One region of the Pseudomonas abyssi genome, then DNA from elsewhere that is predicted to be linked to it. Evidence: predicted binding sites of a transcription regulator. Region 1 holds the regulator's gene; the other holds the start of a gene.
The links. Region 1 encodes sigma-54, which starts transcription at its own class of promoters, with help from an activator protein. Its sites were predicted from a motif close to ANTGGCATNNANNTTGCTNT; they were not measured.
Positions count from the first base shown of each region.

Region 1 (5,655 bases):
GCGATCGTCATGTAGCTGCGCTCGCTGGCAGCATAGCGCGGCAGCCACTTGCGCAGATAGTAGACGATATCCTGAAACATGTCCTCGACCTCGGGCTGAGCGGCCAGATAGTCGCGCACGGGCTGGTCGCGGCCAGAGTAGGCGCGCAGATCAGGCATCCAGTAGGGGTTGGGCAGGCAGCGTACATCGAACACCAGGTCGGCGTCGGTCGGTACCCCTCGTTTGAAACCGAAGGACTGGATCAGCACCGACGGCTGGCTACCCTGGGCACCCAGCAGGCGCTGCTTCAGCTGGTCGCGCAGCTGGTAGAGATTGAGGTGGCTGGTGTCGACCTTGAGCGTGGCCAAATCGATGATCGGCTCAAGTATTTTCAGTTCCTGAGCCAGTGCCTCGCCCAATGACAGCTGGTCGTCGGTCAGCGGATGCTTGCGGCGGGTTTCGGAAAAGCGCTTGATCAGCACTTCGTCTCTGGCCGCGAGAAACAGGATGTCGCACTGCACACCGGCATCGCGTACTTCTTTCAGCAGCTGAGGGAAGCGGGCCAGGTCGTTGGGCAGGTTACGGGCATCGATGCTGATAGCAACGTCGGGCACGCTGAAGTCATTGAGGCTGGCCTGGCGGGCCAACTCCGGTAGCAGGCCGGCGGGAAGATTGTCGATGCAGTAGAAACCGTTGTCTTCCAGCAGGTGCAGGGCGGTACTTTTACCCGAGCCGGAACGGCCGCTGACGACAATCAAGCGCATGGTCAGCCTCCGTCGCCGTCGTTGACCATGACGTGGTACAGCGCGTCGGCGTCCGGCGCAGCACGCAGGGCGTCGCGCAGATCGGCCCGGTCCAGCTTGCCGGCCAGCATCTTGAGGATCTGCAGGTGTTGTTCAGTGGCCTCTTGGGGGACCAGCAGGACGAAGATCAGGTCCACGGGCTGGCCGTCCAGGGCATCGAAGTCAATCTTGCCGTCCAGCTGCAACAGCGCGCCGATGGCCTGGTGACAGTCTTCGAGACGACAGTGGGGAATGGCGATGCCGTTGCCGAAGCCGGTTGAGCCGAGCTTCTCGCGGGCAATCAGGTTTTCATAGATGGCGTCAGGATCCAGGTTGGTGTGCTGGGCAACCAGTTTGCCGATCAGCTCCAGCACACGTTTTTTGGATCCCCCCTGAACGCCGGAGAAGGTGCGTTCAGGGGTCAGGATATGGTCAATTTGCATGTTGGCGCAGTGTTATCGGACGTTTGCGCCTTGTTGGCGGTCAATGTGCTTTTCCTTGTGCTTGATCAGTTGGCGATCAAGCTTGTCGGTCAGCATGTCGATGGCGGCGTACATATCGGTGTGCTCAGCCAGGGCTACTACCTCGCCACCGGCGATGTGCAGTGTGGCTTCGGCCTTTTGCCGGAGTTTCTCAACTTCGAGGGTGACCTGGACGTTGGTGATTTTGTCGAAATGCCGCTCCAGACGGGCCATTTTCTCAGTGACGTAATCGCGCAGTGCGTCAGTGATGTCGAGTTGGTGACCGCTAATGTTCAGTTGCATACGGCGTCTCCTGATTGGCTTGTTGTTGCAGGGTGATCTTCCGTCACCCGGTGGTGCCACTGCATGATCCCTGAACTGGATCTTTGCCTTGACCGACAACCGGTCGGCAGGCGCTAGACCAGTCTCTTGCGTTCGCTCGATGGCGCGATATTGAGCGACTCGCGGTACTTTGCGATGGTCCGGCGGGCCACTTCGATGCCCTGCTCTTCCAGTAAACCAGCGATCTTGCTGTCACTCAATGGTTTCTTTGGGTTTTCTGCTGCAACCAGCTTTTTGATCAGTGCGCGGATTGCTGTGGAGGAGAATTCTCCACCTTCGCTGGTCCCGACGTGACTGGAGAAGAAGTACTTGAGCTCAAAGATACCGCGCGGAGTGTGCATGTACTTTTGCGTGGTGACCCGCGAGATGGTCGACTCATGCATGCCGACGGCCTCGGCAATGTCATGCAGCACCAGTGGTTTCATCGCTTCTTCGCCGTGCTCCAGAAAGCCGCGCTGGTGCTCGACGATCTGGGTGGCCACCTTCATCAGGGTTTCGTTGCGGCTTTGCAGGCTTTTGATGAACCAGCGCGCCTCCTGCAAATTGTTGCGCAGGTAGGTGTTGTCTTCGCTGGAGTCGGCGCGGCGGACCATGGACGCATAGTGACCGTTGACGCGCACCTTGGGTACCGCGTCTTGGTTCAGCTCGACCACCCAGCGGTGGCTGTCGCGGCGCACGATGACGTCGGGAATGACGTACTCCGCCTCGCCGGAGGCGATTTCCGAGCCGGGGCGGGGGTTGAGTGTCTGGATCAGGCTGATGGCGTCTCTGAGCTGCTCTTCCTTCAGCTTGCTGCGGCGCATCAGCTGGGTGAAGTCGCGGTTGCCGAGCAGTTCCAGATGATCGCGGATCACCCTGGTAGCTTGCTCCAGCATCGGTGTGTCGTCCGGCAGCTGGCGGATCTGCAGCAACAGGCATTCGCGCAGGTCACGGGCGCCTACACCAACCGGTTCGAACTGCTGGATGCGGTGCAGCACCATCTCCACTTCATCGAGCTCGGCTTCCAGCTCTTCGGGCAGGGAGGCGAGGATATCCTCGAGTGACTCTTCGAGGTAACCGTCGGCGTTGATGCCGTCGATCAGCGCGGTAGCGATCTGGTAGTCGGTCTCGGACATGGGCAGCAGATTGAGCTGCCACTCCAGGTGGCTCTGCAGCGTTTCGCCGGTGCCAGTGCGCGAAGTGTAGTCCCAGTCTTCGTCATCCTGGCTGGGCAGGGAGCTGGCGGAGGTCTGGTAAACGTCTTCCCACTGGGTGTCGACCGGCAGCTCGTTGGGGATGGCTTCGTTCCAGTTGCCTTCCTGATCACCCTGGGTGTGCTGGTCGATGGAGTCCATCGAGACCGGCTCGGGCAGGGTCACCGCTGGTGCATCATCGTCGCCGCTATCGGCGCTGGCGTTGCTGCTGTAGTCGTCGTCACCCTCATCGGCCATTTCCAGCATGGGGTTGGCTTCCAGGGCCTCCTGTACCTCCTGCTGGAGGTCGAGACTGGACAGCTGAAGCAGTCGGATGGCCTGCTGCAGCTGAGGTGTCATGGTCAGCTGCTGCCCCATCTTGAGGACGAGCGAGGGTTTCATTGTGTTGCGAAATACCTTGTGCGCTGGTTCAAACCGTTGGTTTGGACATGCTGATGTCCATTTGCCGGTAGCATGCCTGAAATACGGGGGCTTTTATAGCCGGAAGGCATGGCCCAGGTATACATCTTTCACCGTCTGGTCAGCCAGCACGGTCTCGGCATCCCCTTCGGCGATGATGTGGCCATCGTTGACGATGTACGCCTTGTCACAGATATCCAGGGTTTCGCGCACATTGTGATCGGTGATCAGTACGCCGATGCCCTTGTCCTTGAGGTGCTGGATGATCTGTTTGATGTCGCCGACGGAGATCGGGTCGACGCCCGCAAAGGGCTCGTCGAGCAGGATGAAGCTGGGGTCGGTGGCCAGGGCGCGGGCGATCTCGGCGCGCCGTCGCTCGCCGCCGGACAGGCTCATGCCGAGGCTGTCGCTCAGGTGGTGAATGTGAAATTCGCGCAGCAGCGATTCCAGCTTGCCTTCTCGGGCCTGGCGGTTCAGGTCCTTGCGGGTTTCGAGGATGGCCATGATGTTGTCGGCCACCGTCAGCTTGCGAAAGATCGAGGCTTCCTGCGGGAGGTAGCCGATGCCCTCGCGGGCGCGACCGTGCATGGGCAGGCGGGTGACGTCTTTACCGTTGATGGTGACCGTGCCCTGGTCTGCCTTGACCAGCCCGACAATCATGTAGAAACAGGTAGTCTTGCCGGCGCCGTTGGGGCCAAGCAGGCCGACCACCTGGCCGCTGTCGATGGAGACTGACACGTCGCGCACGACCTTGCGTGCCTTGTAGGCCTTGGCCAGGTGTTGGGCGTGCAGGGTGGTCATGGTGTGGCCGGCTCTTCGTTGCTGCTGTCGTTGCCACGGCTGCGCGGCTGGATGACGATCTCGATGCGTCCGCCGCCGCTCTGGCCGCCGTTGGCGCTTTCGCCGCCACGGCCGGCATCGACCACCTGGCGCGGAATGTCATAGCTGACATAGTCGCCCTGGAAGGTATTGCCTGACTGCTCCAGAAAGGCCTCCTGAATCAGGATGATGGTCTCGCGATCAGCGTGATACTCGATGGTTTGCGCGCGGGCCTTGACCGGTGGCTTTTCTGCTTCCGGTGTCTGCTGATAGGTCGCCGGGCTGCCGTGGGTGACCATGCTGTTCAGCTCGCCGTTGGCATTGGTGCTCAGCGTGACGCGACCGCCAGTCAGGCGCATGCTGCCCTGGGTGATTATCACGTTGCCGGTATACACGGCTGTGTTGCGCTTGTCGTCCAGGGTGGCTGAGTCAGCCTGGATACGAATCGGCTGACTGCTGTCGCTCGGCAGCGCGAGGGCGTGGGTGGCGCAGCCAGCCAGCAGGGTCAGGGCAAGGAGGGAGTTAACGCACCTCATATTGGCCTCTTACTGTGGACAGCAGCTGCAAGCGGCCGTCATTGAGAAATAGTTGCATGCCCTCGGCAGTGGTCACACTGCGAGCGGCCTCGATTCTAACGCGTTGATCGGTTTCGGCGTAGTCACGGCGTGGATACAGTGTGAGCGCCGAGGTGGTCAGCTGTCGCTGCGGCTGACCATCGGGTTGTTGTTGCAGCAGTACGTCGGTTTCGAGGTCTACCCGGTCTCCCTTTTTCGTAACCAGTCCCTGGTCGGCTTTGAGTAGCCAGGGCGTCGGGTTCTCGCCGCGGAAGAACAGCAGTTCAGGCTGCTGCAGACGGGTGCTGCCGTCTTCGATCTGGTGCACCGCATGTGCGGCGGTCAACTGGTAGGCAATCTTGCCTTGCTCGTCCAGCATCTGGATGCGCGCGTTGTCGATATAAAAGTCGGGGCGGGCGTTGCTTTGCTCGACGTCCGCCGGCGCAAAGCTGCCCGGGCTTATGTTCCAGTAGCCCACGGCCAGCGCCAGCGCGGCGCCGGCAGCCAGCAGCAGGCCAAGGGTCAGGTAGCGCGGCAGCCCCAGCTTCACAGGTAGGCTGCCTGTGCCTGTTCGAGCGTGCCCTGGGCGCGCATGATCAGCTCGCAGAACTCGCGCGCGGCGCCTGCGCCGCCGACGGCACGGGTAACGCCGTGGGCGTGTTCGCGCACAAAGCCATCGGCGCTGGCGACGGCCATCCCCAGGCCGACCCGACGCATGACCGGCAGGTCTGGCAGGTCGTCGCCCAGGTGCGCGATCTGATGCATTTCAACCGGGATGATCTGGCGCAGCTCGTTCAGTGCGGTGAGTTTGTCCTCGCGGCCCTGGATCAGGTGCTTGATGCCCAGGTTGGCGGCGCGGCGCTCGACCAGCGGCGATTTGCGCCCGCTGATGATGGCTGTCTCCACGCCTGAGGCCATCAGCATCTTGATGCCGTGGCCGTCGAGCGTATTGAAAGACTTGAACTCGGTGCCATCAGGCATGAAATACAGACGGCCGTCGGTCAGCACGCCGTCAACGTCAAAGATGGCCAGGCGGATTGCCTGGGCACGTTCATGCAGTTTGTCCATGTTCTGGCTCACACTACCCCCGCGCGCAGCAGGTCATGCATATTCAGGGCGCCCACTG
Region 1 is NZ_LMAZ01000003.1:350,207-355,861, reverse strand. It holds gene rapZ (RNase adapter RapZ) at 1-743, opposite strand, end outside; gene ptsN (PTS IIA-like nitrogen regulatory protein PtsN) at 746-1,204, opposite strand; gene hpf (ribosome hibernation promoting factor) at 1,217-1,525, opposite strand; gene ASB58_RS12305 (RNA polymerase factor sigma-54) at 1,639-3,138, opposite strand; gene lptB (LPS export ABC transporter ATP-binding protein) at 3,232-3,957, opposite strand; gene lptA (lipopolysaccharide transport periplasmic protein LptA) at 3,954-4,511, opposite strand; gene lptC (LPS export ABC transporter periplasmic protein LptC) at 4,498-5,079, opposite strand; gene ASB58_RS12285 (KdsC family phosphatase) at 5,076-5,597, opposite strand; gene ASB58_RS12280 (KpsF/GutQ family sugar-phosphate isomerase) at 5,606-5,655, opposite strand, start outside.

Region 2 (5,655 bases), on a different contig from region 1:
CCCTGGACGCGAGTCTGGCCATTGGTGTAGCGGGCCACCAGCAGGCCAGCATCGTCAATTTCCAGGCCAGCCAGCTCACCGGTGGTGAAACCGTCCTGGCTGACCGCAGTCACCGCAAAACTGGAGGCATATTGCGACGAACCAGTCAGGTTGATGGTCAGGTTGTTGACCGGGGAATCAGCCCCCGTGGGCTGACCTTCGCTATCCAGCGGCACCCAGCCGGTCAGGGTAAAGGGCTGGTTGGTAGTCAGCTCACCAACGCTGTTGAAGTCGACGTCATAGCGCGTGGTGGTGGTTGGGTCAAAGGCAGGATCAGATGCCTCGACACCACTTTGCACATCCCGACCATCGATCAGCACATACATGTCCCAGCTATTGGCGTCGTTCTTGACGAAGTACTTGGTCATGACATGGGAATTACCCAGGCTGTCGTAAATGGTGACCGAAGTAGAGCTGTTGTAGGTGGCCGAGTTGGTCGGATCAAAGGTGGTTGCCGCCGCTGCCTGACCCGCTGCCTCGGCAGTGGCAATCTCGGCCGCCGTCGGGTTGGCCGGATCCGCCGCCGTGGCGATGGACGCCGCATACGCCGCGTCATACTGCTGGGTCCAGACGGTCGGACGAGTTTGAGTGGAGTTCAGGTTCAGCGTCGACACGACACCGGTGGTGGCATTCGGATCAGCCGAGCGGGTGTCGACGCGCAGGTCGGTCTGCACCCCCTGATTGATCTGACCGGTCACCGCGTTAACCGCAAACCCCTGCAGACGCTCACCGGCATTGTTGACGATGTTGCCGTCGCTATCAGTACCAAAATAGCCGGCACGGGTGTAGCTGATCGCGCCGTTGTTACTGGTCACAAAGAAGCCGTTACCGTTGATAGCCAGGTCCAGGCTGTTCTCGGTAAAGCTGATGTTGCCCTGATTGAACAGTTGCGCCGCGTTCGCCAGCGCCACACCGCTGCCGGTGGCATTGCTGCCGGAACCGAGCACCGACGCGGCGTACACATCAGCAAACTCGGCGCGCGAGCTTTTGAAGCCGACGGTGCCGGCGTTGGCAATGTTGTTACCAGTGATATTCAGATCGGATGCTGCCGCCCGGATACCACTCAAGCCGATATTGAAAGCCATGGTTTTATCTCCTCACCTACAGTATGTCGGACGACACTTATTTGATTGCGTAGACGTTGGACAGGCTGATGCTGCCAAGGCCCGCCACGTTCAACAGCATTTCACCACTACCACCAGCACCCAGCGAGACACTGTCGACATTGGCTGGCAACAGGGTGGCCATCTGGGTGTTCTTGCCATCAATCGACGCCATGGCCTCGACGGTGTAGATACCGGGCTCGGCCAGGTTGCCGCTGGCGTCGGTACCATCCCAGGTAAAGTCATGCATGCCCGCTTCCTGGCTACCCAGGTTGATGGTTTTCACCAGGCTGCCCGCATCGTCATAAATGTTGACGAACACATTGGTGCTGTTCTTCTGCAGCGCCAGCTGACCTTCCAGCCCCGCCTCGGTATCCACCACCGCCTGATCGGCCGGCACAATCACCGTGCGACCAACCAGGGACGATGCCTGCAACGCCTGCGATGACTGGTAGCCGCTGAGCAGCGACTCCATCGAGGTGTTCAGATTGCCAATGCCCTCCACCGTGCTGAACTGGGCCAGCTGAGCGATAAACTCGCCGTTTTCCTGCGGCGAAAGCGGATCCTGATTATTCATCTGCGCCACCAGCAGCTCCAGAAACTGATCCTTGCCCAACTCATCCCCGGTCGCGAACCGGTCGGAGTCGATCTGATACTGGTCCAGCGCGCTGGCACCGGTTGCAACATTGCTAATGCTCATGGTCTATTTTTCTCCGCTCACTGACCCAGCGTCAGAACGCGCTGCAGCATGGTTTTGGCGGTATTCATGACTTCCACGTTGGTCTGATAGGACCGCGACGCCGACATCATGTTGGCCATCTCCTCGACTACATTCACATTCGGGTAATACACATAGCCGTCTTCATTGGCCATCGGATGGTCCGGTTCATAACGCGGCTCCAGCGTGGCATCGGACTCGACAATGCCGAGCACCGACACGCCGTCGCCTGCCTGCTGATCCGGGCTGAACAGCGAGCCACCGGTGGCCTGCTGACTGTTGAAAATGGTGGCGAACACCGGGTTGCGCGCGCGGTAGGTCTCATCAACGCTACTGGAGACGGTCTCGGCGTTGGCGATGTTGCTGGCCACTGTGTTCAGGCGCAGCGACTGCGCGCTCATGCCTGACCCGGCGATATCAAATACCTTGTCGAGGGACATGCTTACTCTCCCTTGATGGCTGTCATCAGCCCTTTGAACTTGCTGTTGAGGAAGGTGAAGCTGGCCTGGAAGTCGATGGCGTTCTGGGTGTAGGCGGCCTTCTCGACCTCCGAGTCCACCGTATTGCCATCCACCGCCGGCTGCAGCGCGTTGCGATAACGCAGCCCTGCGACCTGGTCGATCAAGCCATCGATGGCAATGTGCTGGGCATCGGTACGCGCCATCGGCAGCGAGCCGCTTTCACCTTCGCCCTGCTGCGCTGCCAGCGCGGCGGCAAAGTCGAGGTCTCGCGCCTTGTAATTCGGGGTTTCGGCGTTGGCAATGTTGTTGGCCAGCACTTCTGCCCGCTGACCGCGAAAACGCAGCGCCTGCTCGTGTATGCCCAACGCATTGTCAAAGTTGATACTCATCGCACCCATCCTCGTTTCGGCCAACTGACCAAAAGCTGTCACTGGGCATGACAAAGCAATCGCCGTGCCAAATATAAAATCATCTATTTTTCAAAGAGATAGAAAACAGCGCGCCAGAAAAGCGGCAAAGGCTTACCGGCAAACGGCAATAGCACCGGCAGGCCGGCAACAGGAGCGGCAAGCGGCAAGGAGGGAAAACAAGGAAGGGGAAGCGGATAACCACAAGGCGCGAATCAACGCGCCTTATAGACGATCCCCGGGCTGCACTGCACCATCTGGTACAGCTCGGGCAGGCCGTTCAGAGCCTCGGAGGCGCCGAGCATCAAGTAGCCGCCTGGTTTGAGTGTGGCGTGAATGCGGCGCAGGATGTCCTTCTTCACGTCTGCCGAAAAGTAGATCAGCACATTGCGGCAAAACACAAAGTCGAACTTGCCGAGCATGGAGTAGCTATCCAGCAGATTCATCGCGCGAAACTCAACCCGGTTGCGAATCGGCGTCTTGACGGTCCAGCGGCCAGGGCCGTTTTGGTCAAAATAGCGATTCAGTCGTTCGGGCGACAGCCCCCGGGCTACCGACAGGCTATCGTACTCGGCACTCTTGGCTGCATTCAATATGCCGCCAGACAGGTCGGTTGCGACAATCTGCGCGCCGCCGCGCAGCTGCCCCAGATTAGCCCGTTCAAACTCGTCAATGGCCATGCTGAGCGAGTACGGCTCCTGCCCGGAGGAACAGGCCGCCGACCAAATGCGCAGGCGCTGCCCTGGCGATTGCTTGATGAACTCGGGAATGAGCCGCGTCTTGAGCACTTCAAAAGGATACACATCGCGAAACCACAGGGTTTCGTTGGTGGTCATTGCATCGATCACCGATTCACGCAACCCGCCCCGCGGCTGCGCCTGAATACGCTTGACCAGTTCGCCGAGGTTGGCAATGCCTTCCTGTTCCAGCAGGCGGTTCAAGCGGCTGGAGACCAGATACTGCTTGTTGTCGCCCAGCACAATGCCACAGGCCTTTTCCAGAAAGTCCCGAAACAGCTGAAAATCCTGATTCGCCAAAGTCACGAAGTCTGCCTTGTAGTTGTTGAGTTCAAGCTGTCAGCCTTCACCAGCACCGCCTTCACGCAGCAGGTGCAGACGAGCGATGACACGCTGGGCCAGGTCATCCGGTTTGAATTTGGCAAGAAAATCGTCCGCCCCCACCTTTTTCACCATCGCCTGGTTGAACACCCCGGACAGCGAGGTGTGCAGCATGATGTGCAGACGATTGAGGCGCGGATCGTTACGCACCTCGGCGGTCAGCGTGTAACCGTCCATCTCGGGCATTTCGATGTCGGAGATCATCATCAGCAAGCTCTGACTCACATCCTCCCCTTCATCGGCCCGGGCCTTGAGCCAGTCCAGCGCCTGCCGACCATCGTTGAGCGCCACAATTTCGACACCCACCTCCTGCAGACAGCGCGTCACCTGCTTGCGCGCAATGGAGGAGTCGTCAACGATCAGCACCCGCCGGGCCACAGCCTCAGCCTGGGTATCAGCGTCCACCACACCGGCAGAGACATTTTCGTTGGTCGGCACCACCTCGGCCAGCACCTTCTCCACATCGATGATCTCAACCATCTGATTGTCGACCCGGGTGACGGCGGTCAGATAGTGCTCGCGGCCGGTGCCCTTTGGCGGCGGATGGATTTCAGACCAGTTCATGTTGACGATGCGCTCGACCGAACGCACCAGAAAACCCTGCACCTTGTAGTTATACTCGGTGATGATCACAAAGGCGGTATCCAGATTATCCAGCCCCGGGCCACCGGTCGCACGATTGAGGTCAAGGATCGGCAAGGTGCCTCCGCGGATGTGAGCGACCCCCCGCACCACCGGGTGCAGTTTGGGCATGGCCGTCAGACGCGGGCACTGCAATACTTCCTTGACCTTGAAAACGTTGATGCCATACAGCTGATTGCCCGCCAGGCGAAACAGCAGCAGTTCGAGTCGGTTCTGCCCAACCAGCTGCGTCCGCTGATTGACTGAATCCATCACACCAGCCATGGGCTGCTCCTCATCGTCAACACGGTGATGCGGCATGTTTCCTGCAGGACCTGCCTGCAAGCGACAGCAATCCGACACGCACCACACATCAGGAATGTAGGTAATTGTATGCGTTTTATCACTGGGTGCGCGGCATTGGCGATCTTTTTTTCCGCCAGCCTCCACGCAAACCCGCTCATCGATCAGCTTATCGGCGCCACCCGCGACTTTCTTGAACAGCAAGTACAAGAACATGTCGCCAGTAGCGGCCTGCAAGCGCGTCATGAGATACAGCTTAGTCGCTTGGATCACCGTTTGCGTCTGCCGCTGTGTAATGACGACGCGCTCAGTGCAAGCCTTGAAAGCCCCGCCACACCGGTCGGTCGCGTCACCGTGCGCGTGAGCTGCACTGCGCCCTCCCCCTGGCGGCTGTTTGTGCCGGCCCAGGTCAGCCTGTTTCAACCGGTGGTAGTCAGTACCCGCCCACTGTCACGCGGCTCCGTGGTTGGCGCCGACGATGTACACCTGGCCGAACGTGACACCGGCCTGCTGGGCAGCAATTACCTGCTTGACCCGGCCCAGGCCATTGGCATGCAACTCAAGCGCAATGTCTCGGCCGACAGCGTGTTGAGCTATACCCAGCTTGAGAACAACCGCATTGTGCGGCGTGGCGACAAGGTAGTGATCAGCGCCGGCAACAGCAGCGTGTCGGTAAAAATGCCGGGAGAAGCGTTGGAGGACGGTACCCAGGGAGAGCAGATTCGCGTGCGCAATAGCCGTTCGAACCGGGTCATCCGCGCGCGCGTCACGGGGCCCGGCCAAGTTGAGGCCGGCATGTGATGCACCGACAAAACGGGTATACTCGGGCCCTTCAGGGCTGTGATCGTCGTCACACAAATTTTCCCTAAAGTTTTCCTTTGCGCT
Region 2 is NZ_LMAZ01000002.1:400,551-406,205, forward strand. It holds gene ASB58_RS10020 (flagellar hook protein FlgE) at 1-1,124, opposite strand, end outside; gene flgD (flagellar hook assembly protein FlgD) at 1,162-1,842, opposite strand; gene flgC (flagellar basal body rod protein FlgC) at 1,860-2,300, opposite strand; gene flgB (flagellar basal body rod protein FlgB) at 2,303-2,710, opposite strand; gene ASB58_RS10040 (CheR family methyltransferase) at 2,944-3,771, opposite strand; gene ASB58_RS10045 (chemotaxis protein CheV) at 3,805-4,752, opposite strand; gene flgA (flagellar basal body P-ring formation chaperone FlgA) at 4,861-5,571, shown strand.
Region 2: a site for sigma-54 is predicted at 2,763-2,782, ahead of flgB (flagellar basal body rod protein FlgB). Genes of this name have one in related genera too.